DNA from 2 places in the Bacillus cereus group sp. RP43 genome. Region 1 is predicted to be linked to the other one. Evidence: a T-box and tRNA genes for the amino acid it is inferred to sense, from the RefSeq annotation. Region 1 holds a T-box; the other holds one or more tRNA genes.

Region 1 (8,418 bases):
TTGCCCCGTCGGTAGATCAATAGATCTTCTCCTGAATGGTTCATCCGAATTATAAAATTAAAAACGTAAACGCATTGATTGTGTATAGAATCAATAAACACATTATAGATATACAATTAGTGAAATGCAATCATTTTTTTATTTTGAAATAGTAAATGAGTTAATAGTGAGATGTAATCCGTATAGGATTACATTCCCTTTAAATTCCGAATTATTTGAAATAAAATCAATTTGGTGGTTTGATAGATTTAGAGTAACTAAAAATGGTTATTTGTGTATGGAGTATAAAAGCAGATATAATTTGTTTACATAATTTTATTATGTAAACAAATTGTTGCAAGTGGGAGATGGATCGTATCATAAGGGGGATTAGAAATGCTATTAAAAACAATATTTTGCAAGGTGGAAGAAGAGAAAAGGGAATTGTTTTCTGATGCGCAAGAAAAATGGCGTGATTTACAGTATTTAGACGGATTCTATGGACAATTTGGTGGGTGGAATGAAGCTGAAGCTGAAGCGTGTGTGTATACTTTATGGAAGGATAGAAATGTATATCAATCATTCATGAATGATGCTCATGATACAATTTTTCTAAATAGTAATCAAGACGGCACATATATTTCCTGTAATATTGAAATGTTTCAAACGTTGTATGATATAACAGAAACTCCTTTGAAAGACGTAATTGCACAAGGGTCATTTGTAAGAGTTGCAATTTGCGATGTGAAAGAAGGAAAAGAAAAGCATTTTTTACATACGCAAGAAACAATTTGGAATAAAGGAATGGAAGATGCAAAAGGGATGTTAGGTGGAGTTGTTGGGAAGTCTTTAAAGACTGAAAATCGTTACATAGTATTAACTTATTGGCAAGATGAAATAGCACATGAACGTTATATGAAAGAAATTTTCCCAGAGTTATATCAGTTAGCAAATGTAAAAGAGTATGTTGAAAATATAAATGGAAAGCAAGTTATACGGAAGGAAGAATGGTCTGTTGCAGCTTCGAAATAAAGTTAGAACTTATTAAAATAGCTGGTTTAGATAAAGTTGATATAGAACGTTTGTTCTTGTGTAATTACTTTATACAAGAACAAGAGGGGGTATTTAAATGAGTAAAGTTTTAAGATTTGAATTGCAAGTTCCAAACCCTGAAGAAGCTATTCAATTTTATACAAATAGTTTTGGATGGAAGTTTGAAAAAATGCCTGGGCCACATGAATATTGGTTCATAATTACAGGTGAGAGTGATAGATCCGGTATCGATGGTGGATTAATGAAATCCCCTGATGGTGCTACTAGGACGACTAATTCTATTGAAGTATCTTCAGTTGATGAGTACATAAATAAAGTTATTGAAAATGGTGGACAAGTAGTTGTACCTAAAACTGCTATTCCTAATATGGGCTACTTTGCTTATTGTATAGATAATCAAGGGCTTCTTTTTGGAGTATGTGAAGAAAATATTGAAGCGTAAAAAATTAAGGGCTTTTGAGAGTACTTTGTTTATTGAACGATATTGAATGATGTTTTCAATTAAAGGTTATAATTATTAAAAATCTTTTTGTATAAAATTTTCAAAAGGATTCTTTTTGCTTTTCACATATTGTGAGTTATTTAGGCATTATTAATCAAACTTATATCGGTATATTATCTATGAAAAAAGTAAATAAATGATGTTATATTCAACGGTTAATCTATTGACTGCTAGACAGTTTGATGTGAAAAGGAAAAGAGGACCAATTGTTTTCTAATAAACATGTAATTAAGTGAAGACGTCATATACCCTTTCATGTTAATATATTTAAGTTATAATAGGAGGCTTACCCTTTTGTATTGTACGGTAGAAGCAGTGTGAGCTTGAAATTTTTTATGAAAAGGATGTGCCTAACTTGCGTATAAATAAATTTATTAGTGAAGCTGGAAAAGCGTCTCGACGTGGAGCAGATAAGTTAATTAATGAAAGAAGAGTAATTATTAACGGTAAGGTTGCAAAAATTGGTGACCAAGTAAATCCAGGTGATGACGTACGAGTAAATGGAGAGCAACTTCGTATTGCTCGAGACCATGTGTATATCGCTTTAAATAAACCAGTAGGTATTACATGTACAAGTGAAAAAGCCGTAAAAGGTAACATTATCGATTTAGTGAATCATCCTTTACGAATTAATCACATCGGACGTCTCGACAAAGACTCAGACGGTTTAATTTTGTTAACGAATGATGGCGATATCGTTAATGAGATTTTACGTGCTGAAAACAAACATGAGAAAGAATATATCGTTTCAGTAGATAAGCCGATTACACCGGAGTTTTTAGAGAAAATGGCAGCAGGTGTTAAAATTTTAGATACAAAAACGCTTCCTTGTGAGATTACACAGTTATCAAAATATGAGTTCCAAATTATTTTAACACAAGGGTTGAATCGTCAAATTCGCCGTATGTGTGAAGCTTTAGGTTATCAAGTATACACGTTAAAACGTACGAGAATTATGAATATTGAGTTGAATAATTTACCAGTCGGACAGTGGAGAGATTTATCGAAAAAAGAGAAAAAACGCCTATTTTCAGACTTGAATTACGAACCACAAGATTGGTAAAAAAGAGAAGTGGAAACCAAAAAATGTTTTTGGTTTCTTTTTTTTGAATAAAAAATATATTTTTAACACTTGTAAAAATAAAATGAATAGGATATAGTAAATAACAATTAATGGATGTACTTATAAAAGCAAAGAAAAGGACACGAGTTATTTTAAACGGTTATACAGAGAAGGAAGGAAAGCTGAGAACTTCCTAACGCAGAAAAATAACTTACCACCTTAGAGCTGCACTGGGGAAATCAAGTAACTAGTGCCGTGTAAACGACGTTACCGTAAAAGAAGCCATTATGTTTTTTGTGATGGGAATCTGGGTGGAACCACGAATATAAGCATATTCGTCCCTATTTATTAGGGATGAATATGCTTTTTTATATTTAATTTCATAATAAGCGAAGAAAAGGACACGAGTTATTTTAAACGGTTATACAGAGAAGGAAGTAGAGCTGAGAACTTCCTAACGCAGAAAAATAACTTACCACCTTAGAGCTGCACTGGGGAAATCAAGTAACTAGTGCCGTGTAAGCGACGTTACCGTAAAAGAAGCCATTGTATGTTTACGATGGGAATCTGGGTGGAACCACGGGTAAAAGCACACTCGTCCCTATTTTAGGGATGAGTGTGCTTTTTATTATGAAATGGAGAGATGAAAAATGAAAGAACAGATGATTGAAATTAAATTTCCAGATGGTAGTGTTAAAGAATTTGCGAAAGGAATTACTTTAGAAGAAATCGCTGGGGCAATTAGTAGTAGCTTGAAAAAGAAAGCAGTCGCAGGAAAAGTTAATGAGCAGTCTTTTGATTTACGCCGAAACATTGAAGAGAATGCAGAAGTAGAAATTATTACTATTGATTCAAATGAAGGTGTAGAAATTGCAAGACACTCTGCGGCACATATTTTAGCGCAAGCTGTGAAAAGAATTTATGGTGACGTGAAGCTTGGAGTAGGACCAGTTATTGAGAATGGATTTTATTATGATATGAATCTTCCAAGTAGTGTAAACGTAGAAGATTTACCAAAAATCGAAAAAGAAATGAAAAATATTATAAAAGAAAATATAAATATAGAGCGAATAGAGGTTTCTCGAGAAGAAGCAGCAAAACTGTTTCAAGAAATGAATGATCACTTGAAATTAGAGCTTTTAGAAGCAATTCCTAATGAGGAAAGTGTAACACTATATAAACAAGGTGAATTTGTAGATTTATGTAGAGGACCACATTTACCATCTACAGGTTATTTGAAAGCATTCCAATTAACTCACGTTTCAGGTGCATATTGGCGAGGAGATAGTAACAATCAAGTGCTTCAGCGTATTTATGGTGTTGCATTCTCTTCTCAAAAAGAATTAGAAGAGTATTTACATTTTGTTGAAGAAGCAGCAAAAAGAAATCATCGTAAGTTAGGTAGTGAATTAGAGTTATTTATGTTTTCTGAAGAGGCTCCAGGAATGCCGTTTTACTTGCCGAAAGGACAGATTATCCGCAATGAATTAGAAGCATTTTTAAGAGAAATTCAAAAAGAGTACAATTATCAAGAAGTGCGTACTCCATTTATGATGAATCAAGAATTATGGGAGAAGTCAGGACACTGGGGACATTATAAAGATAATATGTATTTCTCTGAAGTAGACAAAAAAAGTTTCGCATTAAAACCGATGAATTGCCCAGGACATATGCTTATGTTTAAAAATAAATTGCATTCTTATCGCGAATTACCGATTCGCATGTGTGAATTCGGTCAAGTACATCGACATGAATTTAGCGGGGCTTTAAACGGGTTATTAAGAGTTCGTACTTTCTGCCAAGATGATGCTCATTTATTTGTAACACCAGAACAAATTGAAGATGAAATCAAATCCGTAATGGCCCAGATTGATTACGTATATAAAACTTTTGGATTCGAATATGAAGTAGAACTTTCTACTCGTCCAGAAGATTCAATGGGTGATGATAAATTATGGGAGCAAGCGGAAGCGGCATTAGCAAATGTATTACAAGCATTAAATTATAAATATAGATTAAATGAAGGTGACGGTGCATTTTACGGACCAAAAATTGATTTCCACATTAAAGATGCTTTAAATAGAAGTCATCAATGCGGAACAATTCAGCTTGATTTCCAAATGCCAGAGAAATTTGATTTAAATTATATAGATGAAAATAATGAAAAAAGAAAACCGGTTGTCATTCACCGAGCAGTTTTAGGGTCTTTAGACCGTTTCTTAGCAATATTAATTGAACACTTTGGAGGTGCGTTCCCAGTATGGGTGGCACCAGTTCAAGTGAAAGTAATTCCAGTTTCAAATGCAGTGCATGAACAATATGCAAATAGGATTGCAGATAAATTAGCACAAGCCGGAATTCGTGTCGAACGAGATATACGAGATGAAAAGTTAGGATATAAAATTAGAGAAGCGCAAATGCAAAAAGTTCCGTATGTTCTTGTTATTGGGGATAAGGAAATGGAAAGCGAAGCTGTAAATGTACGGAAATATGGTGAAGAGAAGTCAGAAGTTGTTGAACTAGATGCGTTTGTGGAAAGTATGAAGGAGGAAATAAAAAATAGGAAATAGAGATTGATAATAAAACACACCATTAATATGTAATGCTGAAGTTAAAATAATTAAAGATATATTAAATAACAATAATAAACGTAGAGAAGGGATAGCTTAATTGCTATCCCTTCATCTTAATTTCACAATCTAATCCCATTGGTTGAAGAAAGTTGTTATCTGTTTTTATCCCGCTATTTGCGGGCAGTAAGACTCCACCTCAAAATTCAGCTGGAGCAAAGAAGTTAGGTGGGAGTCGGGCTACCCGTAAAAGCCCGATTGGTGAAGGCTAATAATCAGTGGGGGATGAACAAAATCCCCACTGATTAAAGTTTCACTTTATTGAGTGTATTCGTCGCTTTTGTACTCCAAAATATCACCTGGTTGACAATCTAAAATCTTACATATCGCTTCTAATGTTGAAAAACGAACCGCTTTTGCTTTCCCATTTTTCAGAATGGAAAGATTCGCCATCGTAATCCCGACCCTCTCCGAAAGCTCCGTTACGCTCATTTTTCGTTTTGCTAACATCACATCAATATTAATAATAATTGCCATATCCTCCACCTCAGACCGTTAAATCATTTTCTGATTTTATATTAATAGCTTCTTGTAAAAGTCTTTGGAGAACAGCAGCAAAAACGGCGATCACCATAGAGGCGAAAATGATGGTCAATCCGATTGGTATGAAACTTGGAGGATCAATTTTTTTCGCCATGAGATAGTAGAGTGGCATACCTAGCAAGTACAAGGTACTGATCGTGATGGCACAGTATTTTATATTCTTTAAAGCCTTTACCGATAATTCCGAGAACGCTTGGTTCTTATCAATATAGCTTAAAAGTTTAAAAGCCTGATACAGAGCAAAGTAAAAAGGTATCGCTACCGCGTACATATCGATTAAAACGAGAGATTTCATATAAGCGATATCTGGATACAATTCTCCAGCAAAACTCCCGATCTTAGGCACCAAAAATATACACAATGCAAGAACTGGGATTCCTATAAAAATAATAGCTAGCTTTAAAAAAAGTGTCGTAACTTGTTTCATAAAAAGCACCTCGCTTATGTAATAACAACATGATTTTATCATAGGATTTATTGTTTTACAATAAAATTATATTGTTTTTTATTATGTGATTATTGTTATTAAAATACCCTTTTAATTTTAACAAAATAAAAAGCATTTCTCATTACAAAGAAATGCTTTTATGAAGTTGTGTGTTTTCTTGTTTACCTTACAAAAATGTAAGGTAAATGTAAGGGAAATCGAAGGAACGAGTTTTAGAAAAGTGAGAATATGAAAGAGGAAATAGGTTCATTCTACTTATGTATCTAATTTTGTTAGAAAAATTTAAAAAAACTTAAGGATTTACGTGAGAAAAAGATAAGAAATATGTGAGAAATTAATTTTATACAAAAGGGATGGAGTGAAAGAGATGTCAACAAACGTAGTTACTGTAGAACGTGTAGAAAAAACGTATGGGAAAAGAAATGAGAATCAGTCAAAAGCATTAAGGGGTGTTTCATTAAGTATTAAAGAAGGGGAGTTTGTAGGGATTATGGGTCCTTCTGGATCTGGAAAAACGACATTACTAAATGTGATTAGTACACTTGATCAAGCGACAGGTGGCAGTGTAACAATAGCGGGTACAAATATTACTTCTATGAAGGGTAATGCATTATCAGATTTTCGTTCTCAAAAATTAGGATTTATTTTTCAAGACTTTAATCTACTAGAAAATTTATCAATTTATGAAAATATCGCTTTACCACTCTCCCTGCAAGGCGTACCGTCAAGTGAGATTACTGGAAAAGTAAATGAAGTAGCAAAGAAATTAGGGATTACTGAAATTTTAACAAAATATCCGACTGCTGTTTCTGGTGGGCAAAAGCAAAGAACAGCGGCAGCACGAGCTTTAGTACATAATCCGGCAATCGTATTAGCAGATGAACCGACAGGGGCACTTGATAGTAAAAATGCAAAAAGTTTATTAGAAGCGATGCAAGATTTACATGAAAATCACAATGTAAGTATTTTAATGGTCACACATGATGCGTTTAGTGCAAGTTACTGTGAGCGTATTTTATTCATTCAAGATGGTCTTCTTTATAAAGAGTTAAAGCGTCAAGGGACTCGAGAAAATTTCTATCAAGACATTTTAGGTGTGCTTGCTCATATGGGCTCAGCTGCTGAGTCGAAGTAGGGGGCGAGACTATGTTATTCAAATTATCACGTCATAGTATGAAAAAAATGTTAAAGGATTATATGGTTTTACTTATTGGTCTCGTTATTAGTATTAGTATTTTCTACATGTTCCAAACGATGGCGATGAATAGTGAATTTACAAAAGATAATAGCCTTATTAGTAGTATTAGGCTCGTATTCTGGGTAGGTGCAATATTACTTTCTTTCATAACTGTATTTTATATTATATATGCCAATTCTTTTTTACTTACATTAAGAAGAAAAGAACTAGGTATGTACATGATGCTTGGAGCGAAAAAGAAAAAAGTAGCGCAATTATTATTTATTGAGACTTTTGGTATGGGGATTGTCAGTATTATTATCGGTATTTTAGTAGGAATAGTACTCGCTAGTGTAGCAGGAAATTTTTTAATGAATGGAATGGAAATTTCAGCAAAAGGTAATTATGCATCTGTATACACACCAGCTATATTGGTTACATCTATATTCTTCTTAATATTATTTTTCATTACTGGTTTAATGAATAGTTTCCGATTATTACGTAAAACAGAATTAGAGTTAATACGTGAAGATGAAACGCAAGATGAAGTGAAGAAAAGTAAAACTCGAATTGTTATTATGACAGTACTAGGTGTGTTACTTGTAAGTACAGGATATTATTTTATGATAAATATAAAAATGTTCGCTGAACTAGGATTTATAATAGCGACAATCGTTACAACATTAGGGACTTATTTCATTTTTAGCTCATTACTCCCATTTTTCGTGATGAAAATTAAGGGGAATAAAAAACGAAATGAAACGGGCTTAAATAGTTTTACTTATGCACAGTTACGTTTTCGAGTAACTAGTTTATCGAGAGTACTGGGTACTGTAGCGATGTTAATTGCATTAGGTGCAGGTGCGATGACAGCAGGTATGGCGTTTCAAAAGAACGTAGGTATTATGACAGACTTCTCACGTGTATATGATGTCGTAATTCATGATCCAAATGATCAAGATAAAGCTGCATTAAAAGAAATGGAAATTGTTGAAGAAAGCAAGTACAAGTATAAAGTAGATG
Region 2 (8,418 bases), 2.4 Mb from region 1:
AAAGAAAGAGCCCATTATTAAACTGTACCCTACTCTTTGGGTCGGAAGAGGTGCTATAGATGAATGTAAAGACATATAGGGCTCAAGTATTTTCTTGGTCTAAGGAGGCCAAAGTAGAAATAGTAGAACTCATTTCCGCCGGCATAGGTATGGCCGGACCTGTTCTGTTCGCTACAGTTCTAGGCTATCCTGCTCTTGGTTTTGCTGCATCGGTCGGCAGTTTGGCAGTCAGTAGCGTGAAAGTCGGTTCGAGTTTTATAAATCACGGGAAAAAGTTGGCATCAGCACTGATATCAGTAGTGCTCGCTGCGATTGCTGCTGTTCTCTCTTTCGGACATGGCTATCTGACATTTGGATTCTTGATCCTGCTGGTAAGCCTTGCTGCGTTAATTGGCGGATATAGTCGTGCTTTGGCGGTGTCAACAACAAGCTTTGTCATATTCCTGATTATCATCCTCAACATGGTCGGCCAGACGGAGTACCGGATGGAACTAATTTTTTCAATCTTAGCAGGGGCGATTTGGACCGTCAGTATCAGCTTGGTGCTAGGCATCTGGGTACACCGTTGTTTTAAATCATCGCTGGATGGAGCTGTGAAAGGGCCAAAATCGAAAAAAATCATTCTATGGCGGAATTCTCTTGCACACCTATCCGGTTGGCAATTCTCAATCAGGCTCGCATTATGTCTAGGTATAGCTGAGGGATTGCGAATACTTTGGCCCGAGCACCACTTCTATTGGATTGCAATTACCGTAGCGATCCTTACTCAGCGGAAAATAGAACTCTTTCCAATCAAAACAACACAACGAGTGCTTGGTACAGTAATCGGCGTGATTGTTGCGAGCTTGCTTCTCGCAACTAGTCTACCAATTTTGGGGTTAGTTATAAGTATCGGGCTATTCGCAGGTGTTCGACCTCTTCTAAAGGTTCGAAATTATCTTGTATACTCTGCAACCATGATCCCGCTCATTATTTTGATCATGGAGGCCGGCAAGCCGTTTCAGTTTATCATTCTGTTCGACCGTGTATTTGCAACCCTTATCGGTGCAGTCATCGTGATTGCAGTGAACTTGATATTCAGTAGAGCGATGGCGAAATTAGTGTAAAAGTGGTTATCTAGCGAAAGATGCTTTAATATTTCGGGTATCCAATCGCTTATTTTCAACGAATTCGTATTTTAGATGCAACGATTTTCCAAGTGCCAAAGCATTTAGCTAGTGTGTACCCAGGGGCAGGTGGTTGCGCCCAAACAGCGGGCATAAAAATTCAATTAGAATATGCTTTACATAGTGGACAGTTTTTAAATGTTCAAATAGAGTCCTGAGCTTAAAAGACGTGTACGGGTTGGTTTAAATAAAGGCGAAGCACAACATGCACTTGCTCGAGCTGTATTCAAAAAAAAAGCAGACTATCCAAAGTCTACTTTTACACAACAAAAAAGAGATAGCAGATTATGCTATCTCTTTTAGTATGACCCGTACGGGATTCGAACCCGTGTTACCGCCGTGAAAGGGCGGTGTCTTAACCACTTGACCAACGGGCCAAAATCTGGCAGAGAAGAAGGGATTCGAACCCTCGCACCGCGTTCGCGATCTACTCCCTTAGCAGGGGAGCCCCTTGAGCCACTTGGGTACTTCTCTATAATATGGCTCCGCAGGTAGGACTCGAACCTACGACCGATCGGTTAACAGCCGATAGCTCTACCACTGAGCTACTGCGGAATAATTATGGTGGGCCTAAATGGACTCGAACCATCGACCTCACGCTTATCAGGCGTGCGCTCTAACCAGCTGAGCTATAGGCCCATAAAAAGCGGGTGAAGAGAATCGAACTCTCGACCAGAGCTTGGAAGGCTCTTGTTTTACCACTAAACTACACCCGCATTAAATTAAAAATGGTGAGCCATGAAGGATTCGAACCTTCGACCCTCTGATTAAAAGTCAGATGCTCTACCAACTGAGCTAATGGCTCATTTTGAAAGTGGTGCCGGCTAGAGGACTTGAACCCCCAACCTACTGATTACAAGTCAGTTGCTCTACCAATTGAGCTAAGCCGGCTTGCGATTTCAAAATGGTGGCTCGGGACGGAATCGAACCGCCGACACGAGGATTTTCAGTCCTCTGCTCTACCGACTGAGCTACCGAGCCTTTATGTAAAAAAAATGGCGGTCCCGACCGGGGTCGAACCGGCGATCTCCTGCGTGACAGGCAGGCATGTTAACCACTACACCACGGGACCATTTGGTTGCGGGGACAGGATTTGAACCTGCGACCTTCGGGTTATGAGCCCGACGAGCTACCGTACTGCTCCACCCCGCGATGATATAATATTTAATTTAGAAAAAATGGAGGAGGTAGAGGGATTCGAACCCCCGCGCGACTCTCGCCGCCTGTCGGTTTTCAAGACCGATCCCTTCAGCCGAACTTGGGTATACCTCCGAGATATGAACTTTGAGTGGTGGACCTTGTAGGACTCGAACCTACGACCGGACGGTTATGAGCCGTCTGCTCTAACCAGCTGAGCTAAAGGTCCTTTATGGTAGCGGCGGAGGGGATCGAACCCCCGACCTCACGGGTATGAACCGTACGCTCTAGCCAGCTGAGCTACACCGCCATAAGTTATATTCAAATAAGTGGAGCCTAGCGGGATCGAACCGCTGACCTCCTGCGTGCAAGGCAGGCGCTCTCCCAGCTGAGCTAAGGCCCCATATGTTGAAATATCGGGAAGACAGGATTTGAACCTGCGACCCCCTGGTCCCAAACCAGGTGCTCTACCAAGCTGAGCCACTTCCCGTTAATAAAAACGCGCCCGAGAGGAGTCGAACCCCTAACCTCTTGATCCGTAGTCAAACGCTCTATCCAATTGAGCTACGGGCGCATATGGTGCCGAGGGCGGGGGTCGAACCCGCACGGTGGTCACCCACCGCAGGATTTTAAGTCCTGTGCGTCTGCCTGTTCCGCCACCCCGGCATGTCATATTGAAAATTGGAGCGGAAGACGGGATTCGAACCCGCGACCCCAACCTTGGCAAGGTTGTATTCTACCACTGAACTACTTCCGCAAGACATGTATGAGTTATTTTATTAAAAGTGCGGGTGAAGGGAGTCGAACCCCCACGCCAAAGGCGCCAGATCCTAAGTCTGGTGCGTCTGCCAATTCCGCCACACCCGCATATTATAATTTTAAAAGAAAAAATGGGGCGACTGATGGGAATTGAACCCACGAGTGCCGGAGCCACAATCCGGTGCGTTAACCACTTCGCCACAACCGCCATGATTTTCTGGTGCCGACTAGAGGACTTGAACCCCCAACCTACTGATTACAAGTCAGTTGCTCTACCAATTGAGCTAAGTCGGCTAGAATGGTGGAGGATGACGGGATCGAACCGCCGACCCCCTGCTTGTAAGGCAGGTGCTCTCCCAGCTGAGCTAATCCTCCGAATTGCCTGGCAACGTCCTACTCTCACAGGGACAAGGTCCCAACTACCATCGGCGCTAGAGAGCTTAACTTCCGTGTTCGGTATGGGAACGGGTGTGACCTCTCTGCCATCATTACCAGACTGTATTCATTTAAGACAAGAATCATCATAACTCATTCGACATTTAAAGTCAACAAGTTTTTTATATTCTTTCAAAACTAGATAACATCGCTTCATATTATATGGTTAAGTCCTCGATCTATTAGTATTCGTCAGCTCCACATGTCACCACGCTTCCACCTCGAACCTATCAACCTGATCATCTTTCAGGGATCTTACTAGCTTACGCTATGGGAAATCTCATCTTGAGGGGGGCTTCATGCTTAGATGCTTTCAGCACTTATCCCTTCCGCACATAGCTACCCAGCTATGCCCTTGGCAGAACAACTGGTACACCAGCGGTGCGTCCATCCCGGTCCTCTCGTACTAAGGACAGCTCCTCTCAAATTTCCTACGCCCACGACGGATAGGGACCGAACTGTCTCACGACGTTCTGAACCCAGCTCGCGTACCGCTTTAATGGGCGAACAGCCCAACCCTTGGGACCGACTACAGCCCCAGGATGCGATGAGCCGACATCGAGGTGCCAAACCTCCCCGTCGATGTGGACTCTTGGGGGAGATAAGCCTGTTATCCCCGGGGTAGCTTTTATCCGTTGAGCGATGGCCCTTCCATGCGGAACCACCGGATCACTAAGCCCGACTTTCGTCCCTGCTCGACTTGTAGGTCTCGCAGTCAAGCTCCCTTATGCCTTTGCACTCTACGAATGATTTCCAACCATTCTGAGGGAACCTTTGGGCGCCTCCGTTACACTTTAGGAGGCGACCGCCCCAGTCAAACTGCCCACCTGACACTGTCTCCCGGGTCGATAAGACCCGTAGGTTAGAATTTCAATACAGTCAGGGCGGTATCCCACCAGCGCCTCCACCGAAGCTAGCGCTCCGGTTTCAATGGCTCCCGCCTATCCTGTACAAACTGTACCAAAATTCAATATCAGGCTACAGTAAAGCTCCACGGGGTCTTTCCGTCCTGTCGCGGGTAACCTGCATCTTCACAGGTACTATAATTTCACCGAGTCTCTGGTTGAGACAGTGCCCAAATCGTTACACCTTTCGTGCGGGTCGGAACTTACCCGACAAGGAATTTCGCTACCTTAGGACCGTTATAGTTACGGCCGCCGTTTACTGGGGCTTCAGTTCAGAGCTTCGCTTACGCTAACCCCTCTCCTTAACCTTCCAGCACCGGGCAGGTGTCAGCCCCTATACTTCGCCTTACGGCTTCGCAGAGACCTGTGTTTTTGCTAAACAGTCGCTTGGGCCTATTCACTGCGGCTTTCCGTTAAGAAAGCACCCCTTCTCCCGAAGTTACGGGGTCATTTTGCCGAGTTCCTTAACCAGAGTTCTCTCGCACACCTTAGGATTCTCTCCTCGCCTACCTGTGTCGGTTTGCGGTACAGGCACCTTTTATCTCGCTAGAAGCTTTTCTTGGCAGCGGGGAATCAAAGACTTCGCTCCATAAGGAGCTTCCCCATCACAGCTCAGCCTTCACGATAAGCGGATTTGCCTACTTATCAGCCTAACTGCTTGGACGTGCACAACCAATCGCACGCTTCTTCTATCCTTCTGCGTCCCTCCATTGCTCAAACGATAAAGAGGTGGTACAGGAATATCAACCTGTTGTCCATCGCCTACGCCTGTCGGCCTCGGCTTAGGTCCTGACTAACCCTGAGCGGACGAGCCTTCCTCAGGAAACCTTAGGCATTCGGTGGACGGGATTCTCACCCGTCTTTCGCTACTCATACCGGCATTCTCACTTCTAAGCGCTCCACCAGTCCTTCCGGTCTGACTTCACTGCACTTAGAACGCTCCCCTACCACTGATACCATTGGTATCAATTCGCAGCTTCGGTGGTGTATTTAGCCCCGGTACATTTTCGGCGCAGAGTCACTCGACTAGTGAGCTATTACGCACTCTTTAAATGGTGGCTGCTTCTGAGCCAACATCCTAGTTGTCTAAGCAACTCCACATCCTTTTCCACTTAATACACACTTTGGGACCTTAGCTGGCGATCTGGGCTGTTTCCCTCTTGACTACGGATCTTATCACTCGCAGTCTGACTCCTAAGGATAAGTCATTGGCATTCGGAGTTTGACTGAATTCGGTAATCCGATGAGGACCCCTAGTTCAATCAGTGCTCTACCTCCAAGACTCTTACACTTAAGGCTAGCCCTAAAGCTATTTCGGGGAGAACCAGCTATCTCCAGGTTCGATTGGAATTTCTCCGCTACCCACACCTCATCCCCGCACTTTTCAACGTGCGTGGGTTCGGGCCTCCATTCAGTGTTACCTGAACTTCACCCTGGACATGGGTAGATCACCTGGTTTCGGGTCTACGACCACGTACTAAACGCCCTATTCAGACTCGCTTTCGCTGCGGCTCCGCCTCTTCAGCTTAACCTTGCACGGGATCGTAACTCGCCGGTTCATTCTACAAAAGGCACGCCATCACCCATTAACGGGCTCTGACTATTTGTAGGCACACGGTTTCAGGATCTCTTTCACTCCCCTTCCGGGGTGCTTTTCACCTTTCCCTCACGGTACTGGTTCACTATCGATCACTAGGGAGTATTTAGCCTTGGGAGATGGTCCTCCCAGATTCCGACGGAATTTCACGTGTTCCGCCGTACTCAGGATACATTCAAGAGAGAACGAAGTTTCGACTACGGGGTTGTTACCCTCTGTGACGGACCTTTCCAGGTCGCTTCGTCTACCTCGTTCCTTTGTAACTCCGTATAGAATGTCCTACAACCCCAAGAGGCAAGCCTCTTGGTTTGGGCTAGATTCCGTTTCGCTCGCCGCTACTCAGGAAATCGCATTTGCTTTCTCTTCCTCCAGGTACTTAGATGTTTCAGTTCCCTGGGTCTGTCTTCCATACCCTATGTATTCAGGTAAGGATACCATACCATTACGTATAGTGGGTTTCCCCATTCGGAAATCTTCGGATCAAAGCTTACTTACAGCTCCCCGAAGCATATCGGCGTTAGTCCCGTCCTTCATCGACTCCTAGTGTCAAGGCATCCACCGTGCGCCCTTTCTAACTTAACCAAACTAAAATTAAAAAAATATGAGCTACACTGTTATCTAGTTTTCAAAGAACATACATTTAAACTTGAGAGATAGTTCTCTCAAAACTGAACGAAACGAAACAAGTCAACGCTTATTGATGAACTGCGTTCATCAATTCTCCATAGAAAGGAGGTGATCCAGCCGCACCTTCCGATACGGCTACCTTGTTACGACTTCACCCCAATCATCTGTCCCACCTTAGGCGGCTGGCTCCATAAAGGTTACCCCACCGACTTCGGGTGTTACAAACTCTCGTGGTGTGACGGGCGGTGTGTACAAGGCCCGGGAACGTATTCACCGCGGCATGCTGATCCGCGATTACTAGCGATTCCAGCTTCATGTAGGCGAGTTGCAGCCTACAATCCGAACTGAGAACGGTTTTATGAGATTAGCTCCACCTCGCGGTCTTGCAGCTCTTTGTACCGTCCATTGTAGCACGTGTGTAGCCCAGGTCATAAGGGGCATGATGATTTGACGTCATCCCCACCTTCCTCCGGTTTGTCACCGGCAGTCACCTTAGAGTGCCCAACTTAATGATGGCAACTAAGATCAAGGGTTGCGCTCGTTGCGGGACTTAACCCAACATCTCACGACACGAGCTGACGACAACCATGCACCACCTGTCACTCTGCTCCCGAAGGAGAAGTCCTATCTCTAGGATTTTCAGAGGATGTCAAGACCTGGTAAGGTTCTTCGCGTTGCTTCGAATTAAACCACATGCTCCACCGCTTGTGCGGGCCCCCGTCAATTCCTTTGAGTTTCAGCCTTGCGGCCGTACTCCCCAGGCGGAGTGCTTAATGCGTTAACTTCAGCACTAAAGGGCGGAAACCCTCTAACACTTAGCACTCATCGTTTACGGCGTGGACTACCAGGGTATCTAATCCTGTTTGCTCCCCACGCTTTCGCGCCTCAGTGTCAGTTACAGACCAGAAAGTCGCCTTCGCCACTGGTGTTCCTCCATATCTCTACGCATTTCACCGCTACACATGGAATTCCACTTTCCTCTTCTGCACTCAAGTCTCCCAGTTTCCAATGACCCTCCACGGTTGAGCCGTGGGCTTTCACATCAGACTTAAGAAACCACCTGCGCGCGCTTTACGCCCAATAATTCCGGATAACGCTTGCCACCTACGTATTACCGCGGCTGCTGGCACGTAGTTAGCCGTGGCTTTCTGGTTAGGTACCGTCAAGGTGCCAGCTTATTCAACTAGCACTTGTTCTTCCCTAACAACAGAGTTTTACGACCCGAAAGCCTTCATCACTCACGCGGCGTTGCTCCGTCAGACTTTCGTCCATTGCGGAAGATTCCCTACTGCTGCCTCCCGTAGGAGTCTGGGCCGTGTCTCAGTCCCAGTGTGGCCGATCACCCTCTCAGGTCGGCTACGCATCGTTGCCTTGGTGAGCCGTTACCTCACCAACTAGCTAATGCGACGCGGGTCCATCCATAAGTGACAGCCGAAGCCGCCTTTCAATTTCGAACCATGCAGTTCAAAATATTATCCGGTATTAGCCCCGGTTTCCCGGAGTTATCCCAGTCTTATGGGCAGGTTACCCACGTGTTACTCACCCGTCCGCCGCTAACTTCATAAGAGCAAGCTCTTAATCCATTCGCTCGACTTGCATGTATTAGGCACGCCGCCAGCGTTCATCCTGAGCCAGGATCAAACTCTCCAATAAAGTTAGTTTGTCTAGCATCTAAAAATAAAAATTGACGTTCACGTTGTTTGTTTCGTTCAGTTTTCAAAGAACTACTTGGTCGCTCATTTGCGACTTCCTTATGTTAACATCTTCGTTTTTCGATGTCAACTAAGTTTTT

Evidence for each region. The T-box of region 1 lies ahead of thrS (threonine--tRNA ligase). A T-box ahead of a tRNA ligase gene usually reads a tRNA of that ligase, here a tRNA-Thr.
Region 2: it encodes a tRNA-Thr, which carries the amino acid that the T-box ahead of thrS (threonine--tRNA ligase) is inferred to sense. The anticodon was not compared.

What each region holds. Positions count from the first base shown of each region.
Region 1 is NZ_JARVHQ010000001.1:2,913,015-2,921,432, reverse strand. It holds gene QCI75_RS15305 (DUF4937 domain-containing protein) at 376-1,011, shown strand; gene QCI75_RS15300 (VOC family protein) at 1,109-1,474, shown strand; gene QCI75_RS15295 (pseudouridine synthase) at 1,890-2,597, shown strand; T-box leader at 2,720-2,943, shown strand; T-box leader at 2,981-3,203, shown strand; gene thrS (threonine--tRNA ligase) at 3,248-5,167, shown strand; gene QCI75_RS15285 (helix-turn-helix domain-containing protein) at 5,486-5,704, opposite strand; gene QCI75_RS15280 (DUF2975 domain-containing protein) at 5,715-6,197, opposite strand; gene QCI75_RS15275 (ABC transporter ATP-binding protein) at 6,586-7,353, shown strand; gene QCI75_RS15270 (ABC transporter permease) at 7,365-8,418, shown strand, end outside.
Region 2 is NZ_JARVHQ010000001.1:553,258-561,675, reverse strand. It holds gene QCI75_RS02945 (FUSC family protein) at 60-1,106, shown strand; partial or broken gene QCI75_RS02940 (transposase) at 1,151-1,315, shown strand; partial or broken gene QCI75_RS30505 (hypothetical protein) at 1,317-1,395, shown strand; tRNA gene QCI75_RS02930 (tRNA-Glu) at 1,472-1,543, opposite strand; tRNA gene QCI75_RS02925 (tRNA-Ser) at 1,550-1,640, opposite strand; tRNA gene QCI75_RS02920 (tRNA-Asn) at 1,647-1,721, opposite strand; tRNA gene QCI75_RS02915 (tRNA-Ile) at 1,729-1,805, opposite strand; tRNA gene QCI75_RS02910 (tRNA-Gly) at 1,812-1,882, opposite strand; tRNA gene QCI75_RS02905 (tRNA-Lys) at 1,896-1,971, opposite strand; tRNA gene QCI75_RS02900 (tRNA-Thr) at 1,982-2,057, opposite strand; tRNA gene QCI75_RS02895 (tRNA-Phe) at 2,072-2,147, opposite strand; tRNA gene QCI75_RS02890 (tRNA-Asp) at 2,163-2,238, opposite strand; tRNA gene QCI75_RS02885 (tRNA-Met) at 2,242-2,318, opposite strand; tRNA gene QCI75_RS02880 (tRNA-Ser) at 2,346-2,438, opposite strand; tRNA gene QCI75_RS02875 (tRNA-Ile) at 2,456-2,532, opposite strand; tRNA gene QCI75_RS02870 (tRNA-Met) at 2,537-2,613, opposite strand; tRNA gene QCI75_RS02865 (tRNA-Ala) at 2,634-2,706, opposite strand; tRNA gene QCI75_RS02860 (tRNA-Pro) at 2,720-2,793, opposite strand; tRNA gene QCI75_RS02855 (tRNA-Arg) at 2,804-2,877, opposite strand; tRNA gene QCI75_RS02850 (tRNA-Leu) at 2,881-2,969, opposite strand; tRNA gene QCI75_RS02845 (tRNA-Gly) at 2,986-3,060, opposite strand; tRNA gene QCI75_RS02840 (tRNA-Leu) at 3,090-3,170, opposite strand; tRNA gene QCI75_RS02835 (tRNA-His) at 3,195-3,270, opposite strand; tRNA gene QCI75_RS02830 (tRNA-Thr) at 3,281-3,356, opposite strand; tRNA gene QCI75_RS02825 (tRNA-Val) at 3,362-3,437, opposite strand; rRNA gene rrf (5S ribosomal RNA) at 3,443-3,558, opposite strand; rRNA gene QCI75_RS02815 (23S ribosomal RNA) at 3,660-6,581, opposite strand; rRNA gene QCI75_RS02810 (16S ribosomal RNA) at 6,728-8,279, opposite strand.